2 linked regions of the Mucilaginibacter gracilis genome follow. The protein of the gene in region 1 interacts with the protein of each later gene in a pairwise test. Links are inferred from orthologs where the notes say so. Each region holds a gene or a part of one and is shown in the gene's direction. Other genes may lie near its edges. The genes, in order: tpiA and pepT.

Region 1 (3,114 bases):
AAGCTAACCGAAGGCGACGCCTGGGCTTTCAACTCCTTAAACCAGGCCATTTACGCACCTGTAAACTATACCGGTAATTTTGTAAGCATTAAGTACCCCGAAGATATTTTTAAAAACAATGCCACCGAAATAGCTAACGATTTTAAGCTGATAACAAACGGCCGTACCAGTGCGCAATTAAGCTCCACCAATACCTTTATTGGTGATGATTTTTTTGCCGAAGAAGGTGCCGAAGCCGAATGCTCAACCTTTAACTCTAAAAGCGGGCCCATTTATTTAGCCAAAACTACCCAAGTTTGGGAAGGTACCAATATTCGTGGAGCATTTGCGCTTTGTAATAACTCGCAGGTTAAAATGGGCACTAAAATTTATGGCGGTACTACTGTTGGCCCGTATTGCCGGGTTGGCGGCGAGGTAAATAATGCTGTGCTTTGGGGGTATTCGGCAAAGGGGCACGAGGGATATTTAGGTAATTCGGTAGTAGGCGAATGGTGTAATTTGGGTGCCGATACCAATAACTCTAACCTTAAAAATAATTATTCGGAAGTTAAACTTTGGGACTATACTACTCAACACTACCGTAAAACAGGCTTGCTGTTTTGCGGCCTCATTATGGGCGATCATTCCAAATGCGGTATCAATACCATGTTTAATACCGGAACAGTTGTTGGTGTAAATGCCAATGTTTTTGGAGCCGGTTATCCACCAAATTTTATTCCCGATTTTAGCTGGGGTGGTGCCGATGGCTTTGAGGTTTATTCGGCAAAAAAAGCTTTCGAAACCAACCAAAAAGTGTTTGAGCGCAGGGAGCATCGTGAGTTTAACCAAATTGAACAGGATATTTTACAAACAGTATTTGAATTAACCAAATCATATAGAAGCAATTTTTAAAATGAGAAAGAAAATAGTAGCCGGTAACTGGAAAATGAACATGGATTATAACGAAGGTTTAACCCTGTTTAGCGAAATGATTGATCTTGTAAAAAGCGAGATAACCGGGGCACAACAAGCTGTGGTATGCAGTCCGTTTATACATTTGCATAGTCTGGCCCAGGCCGCTACAGCAAGCGATAAGGTATCAATAGGCGCTCAAAATGCGCACCAGGCCGAGGTCGGAGCTTATACCGGCGAAATATCTGCCAAAATGATAAAATCGGTAGGTGCCGAATATGTAATATTAGGCCACTCGGAGCGCCGCCAGTATTTTGGTGAAACCAACGAGTTGTTGGCTAAAAAAACAGATACAGTTTTAAAAAACAGCCTGATCCCCATTTTTTGCATTGGCGAAACATTGCAAGAACGCGAAGCCAATACCCACTTTGACGTAATTAAGGCGCAATTGGTTGAAGGCGTTTTCCATTTAGAGGCTGACGCTTTTGCCAAGTTGGTAATAGCTTACGAACCCGTTTGGGCAATTGGTACAGGCGTAACCGCAAGCGCAGAACAGGCACAAGAGATACATGAGTTTATCCGCAAGGAAATTGCCACAAAATACAGCCAGGCTGTTGCCGACGAAATTACCATACTTTACGGCGGAAGCTGTAACCCCAAAAATGCCCCCGAACTTTTTGCTAAAGCAGATATTGATGGCGGGTTGATAGGTGGTGCATCATTAAAAGCAAGAGATTTTGTTGATATATTAAAGGTGTTTAATAATTAGTATCAAGGAGCAAGTATCATGTATCAAGATTTTTTTTTGGTATATGTATACTTGCTCCTTGCATATAATTCTCCGACACATACTTACTACTTGATACTTCCCCATGAATTACTACGAACTCCTCTTCACCACCATTATTACCGACGATTACCAGCAAGACCTGCTCATTAACGAACTTGCCGAGTTTGGTTTTGATACTTTTGAGGATATGGATTTCGGTTTTAAAGCATATATTCCGGCTGAAGGGTTTAATAAAAAGGCTTTAGATGAGGCTTTAAAACCCTACCACAATCTGTTTACTTTTAGCTATGAGGTAACGCTTATCCCGCAAAAAAACTGGAACGAGGTTTGGGAAAGTAACTTTGAGCCTATCGAAATTAAGGATAAAGTTTACGTTAGGGCTACCTTCCACCAGCCTAAACCCAGTTTTGCCTATGAGATAGTTATTGACCCTAAAATGGCTTTTGGTACCGGGCACCACCAAACTACATCTATGATGATGGAATGGATGCTTGAAACCGATTTTAAAGATAAAACCGTTTTGGATATGGGTTGCGGAACAGGCATATTGGCAATACTGGCCTCAAAAATGGGTGCAACAAGTGTAACCGCTATTGATTACGACGAGATTTGTTACGAAAGCACCCTCGAAAATGCACCACTAAACCACATTGGCAATATTATTGCCATTTGCGGCTCAAAAGATGCCATTCCCGATTATGAGTACGACATTATTTTGGCCAATATTAATCGCAATATTTTGATTGAGCAAATGGATAGGTATGTACAGGTGTTAAAACCCGGCGGTCATATTTTTTTCAGCGGTTTTTACGAAAGCCCTGATATGGACATTATTACCGCAGAAGCGGCTAAGTACGGATTGAAATACCTATCTCATAAAGAAGATAAAAGCTGGGTAGCCGTAAAGTTTAGCAATTGAGTTTTCAACAAGTGCAATAAATACTAACATTTTTCAATTTTAAACCTGTATTGCAGTAAAACAATTGTTTAATTAAATAAGTAATTTTGTTTATTTGTAATATATAACTTTCTTTAAAGATAATAAATTTACATGATAGTACATTTTATAGCCATTGGTGGTAGTGCAATGCATAATCTGGCTATTGCATTACATAAAAAAGGCTTTATAGTAAGCGGTTCAGACGATGTACTTTTTGAGCCTTCGGTATCGCGCCTGGCCGGGCAGGGTATATTGCCTGCAGCACAAGGTTGGTATCCCGAAAAGGTAACCGCCGATATTGATGCTATTATTTTAGGTATGCATGCCCGTGTTGATAACCCCGAGTTATTAAAAGCGCAACACCTGGGGCTTAAAATATATTCGTATCCGGAGTATATTTACGAGCAATCAAAAAACAAAATACGGGTGGTTGTGGGTGGCAGTCATGGTAAAACAACCATTACCAGCATGATATTGCATGCTTTAAAGTGCG
Region 2 (3,316 bases), 1.9 Mb from region 1 along the record:
CCGTTTATCGGCATTTTTAGGATTGTAGGCCAATATGGCAGTATCCATTTTAGCCGTTTGCGCCGCAGGCGGTAGCGTAGCGTTATTAGTACCGTGTGAACAGGATTGGAATAAAAAGATAGAAATTGCAGAAACCAGAAAGCTTTTGTGAACCAAATGCATAAGTGTAAAAAAAATCAAATAAAACAACAGGCATAAACTATTTTATGCTTACAATGCAAAATGGCTTTAAACATTTTAACAATAACACAGTTTAACTGTGCTATAACAATAAATTAATGTATTGGTTTGCGGTATGATGTAACATTGCCAAAGTTAAACTTGAGGCCAATGTGAAAACCGCCAAAGCGTTCAAAATTACGGCTGGTAAAATCCGGATCGGCATAGCCATCTAAGCCGTAGCCGAAAACATAATTCATTTGGTAACCTGTTTCAACCAATATAAAGGGCTCGTCGTAAGCGTTATATATTTTAAACTGGTAACCTAGCCTAACAGGTATAAATACATTGTTACTCTTATCAATAACGCCGTATACGCGGGTACTATCGTTATTATAGCGGTTAATTTGCACTATATTATTGTAAATCATCCCTATACCTGTACCAACGTATACATTACGCAATACTTTATTTAAAAAGCCGCCGTTTTCGTAATCCAAAAATTCGCCAAGCTGTACATCCCCATGCAGAGAGATACTTTGGTAATTATTGGTAAAGTAACGCCTATATGGGTCAACAGTGGCTTCGTAAGCTGCCGGTAAAGCAGCTATTACGGTTGCGTAACTTGAATTTTTTGAATCGAGGTTTTTTACAGCATCGGTATAAAAGTTACTATACCCACCGGTTAACTGGCCAAACTCGTACACAATAGAAAAATTGGTGTATGGTGTTGAGTTAAACGTGATGTTAAAATTTACTGCCGGGCCATGAGCCGGATATGGAACATCGGTTGTGGGCGATACATAACTGTAGCCTGCGCCTAAACTGTATTGCGCAAAGTTGTAACCAAGTTGAGCTTTTGCTGTAAAAACCAATGCTGGCAAAGCAATTAAAACGAGTATAGCTTTTTTCAAAATAAATATTTATTAGCAGGCTAAATTGTTAAAAAAATCAACTAATTTTTTTTGCCTATGTTTACCAAAAATAAAGTTTCATTTGTTAATAATCATGACTTCTTTTAAAAAATCTGATCTTAATTTTTCTGTTGTAGAACGCTTTTTTCGTTACGTAATTGTGGACACCCAATCCGATTCATCTTCTTTAACCCATCCGTCAACGCCCAAACAAAAAAACCTGGGTAAAATACTGGTTAATGAGTTATTAGAAATTGGCGTTACCGATGCCCATATAGACCAATTTGGATACGTTTACGCAACTATACCTGCAAATACAACAAGGCCAAATGTACCTATAATTTGCTTCTGTTCGCATATGGATACTTCGCCAGATTGTAGTGGTTTAGATGTAAAACCTATTATTCATGAAAATTACCAGGGCCAGGATTTGATTTTGCCCGATGATGCCACGCAAATATTGCGCATGGCCGAACACCCCGACTTAAAAAACCAAATAGGCAACGATATTATAACCGCCAGCGGAACAACGCTTTTAGGTGCCGATAACAAGGCCGGTGTGGCCGAAATTATGGACGCCTGTTACCATTGGATGAACCACCCGGAAATAAAACATGGCACCATAAAAATATTATTTACGCCCGATGAAGAAATTGGCCGCGGGGTTGATAAGGTTGACATTGAAAAATTAGGGGCTTATGCCGCTTATACAATTGATGGCGAAAGCGCGGGAACAATGGAAAACGAAACGTTTTCGGCAGATGGTTTAAAGCTAACCATTAACGGCATTAGTGCGCACCCCGGCTTTGCCAAAGGCAAAATGCAAAGTGCTATAAAAATTGCTGGTGCTATTGTGGCCTCGCTGCCGCACCAGCTATCGCCCGAGGGAACATCTGGCAAGCAGGGCTTTGTACACCCGGTGGCTATTGAGGGCAATGTAGAGCAAGCGATTGTTGAATTTATTGTTCGCGATTTTGACGACAACTTATTAGTACAGCACGCCGGGGTAATTAAACAAACCACCGAAACCATTTTAAGCAATTACCCAAATGCCACTTATACCATAGAAGTAAATGCCCAATACCGCAACATGAAACAAGTGCTTAATGAGCACCCCGCCATTGTTGATAACGCTATGGAAGCAATTAAACGTGCCGGTATGGAACCCCGTTTGCGCAGCATTCGTGGTGGCACAGATGGTTCGCGGTTATCATTTATGGGTTTACCCTGCCCCAATATTTTTGCGGGCGAACACGCTTTTCATGGTAAGCAGGAATGGGTATCGGTACAGGATATGCAAAAGGCAGTTGAAACCATATTGCATTTAGGTGAGGTTTGGGAAGGGGCCTCACCCAACCCTCCCCGGTAGGGAGGGCGTTTGAAAATCATTCATTTTATATTTATCAAGCCCTTAGATCAAAAGTCTCCCCTACCGGGGGAGATTTAGAGGGAGCTTTTTAGTACTTTTTTTATGACAGATCGCATAGCAGAATCAGAACTGATAATTAACGAGCGTGGCTCGGTATACCACTTAGATGTTCATCCGGATGAACTGGCCACTGATATTATTACCGTTGGCGACCCTGACCGTGTGCAACAGGTTAGCCAGCATTTTGACCGCATTGAGTATAAACGCCAGCACCGCGAATTTGTAACCCATACCGGTTATATAGGCAGCAAACGCCTATCGGTAGTATCAACCGGCATTGGTACCGATAATATTGATATTGTGCTTAACGAGCTTGATGCCCTTGTAAATATTGATTTTGATACCCGCACAGTAAAACCGCAGCTTAAACAATTAAACATAGTGCGTGTAGGTACATCGGGCTCGCTGCAACACCACATACCGGTTGATAGCTTTTTGGTATCAACCTATGGTTTGGGTATTGATAATTTACTCAACTTTTACCAAAATACGCCCACCGCAGCCGAGCTTGCTATACTTGCTGCCTTTATTAATCAAACCCAATTGGGGGGCAACGTGGCGGCTCCTTATATTAGCCCTTGCGGCCCGGCTATGCTGCCCTACTTTAGCGAGGGCTTCCATCAGGGCATTACGGTTACCTGCCCTGGCTTTTACGGCCCACAGGGCAGGGTGTTACGCCTGCCTTTAAGCAATCCGGGGTTTATTAACAGTTTAACCCATTTTAATTTTGATGGAAACATTATTAGTAATTTTGAAATGGAAACCGCCGGGCTTTATGGTTTGGGTAAATTACTTGGCCACCAGGTTTTAAGTT

What was found.
Region 2: the proteins of tpiA (region 1) and pepT interact in binary tests that used the Escherichia coli proteins (3 or more experiments, as listed by UniProt). The link is inferred for Mucilaginibacter gracilis from one-to-one orthologs.

The regions. Positions count from the first base shown.
Region 1 is NZ_RBKU01000001.1:3,646,094-3,649,207, forward strand. What follows is about bases 1-2,776. They hold tpiA (triose-phosphate isomerase), read left to right. Parts: upstream 1-892; coding sequence 893-1,660; downstream 1,661-2,776. Other genes in these bases: BDD43_RS15965 (putative sugar nucleotidyl transferase), read left to right, coding at 1-891; prmA (50S ribosomal protein L11 methyltransferase), read left to right, coding at 1,764-2,600; BDD43_RS15980 (UDP-N-acetylmuramate--L-alanine ligase), read left to right, coding at 2,733-2,776. Outside these bases: more of BDD43_RS15980, read left to right, coding at 2,777-3,114. UniProt on the Escherichia coli protein: Involved in the gluconeogenesis. Catalyzes stereospecifically the conversion of dihydroxyacetone phosphate (DHAP) to D-glyceraldehyde-3-phosphate (G3P).
Region 2 is NZ_RBKU01000001.1:1,729,387-1,732,702, reverse strand. The notes cover bases 327-3,304. They hold pepT (peptidase T), read left to right. Parts: upstream 327-1,167; coding sequence 1,168-2,442; downstream 2,443-3,304. Other genes in these bases: BDD43_RS07450 (nucleoside phosphorylase), read left to right, coding at 2,545-3,304; BDD43_RS07460 (hypothetical protein), read right to left, coding at 327-1,073. In the rest of the region: BDD43_RS07465 (serine hydrolase domain-containing protein), read right to left, coding at 1-162; more of BDD43_RS07460, read right to left, coding at 276-326; more of BDD43_RS07450, read left to right, coding at 3,305-3,316. UniProt on the Escherichia coli protein: Cleaves the N-terminal amino acid of tripeptides.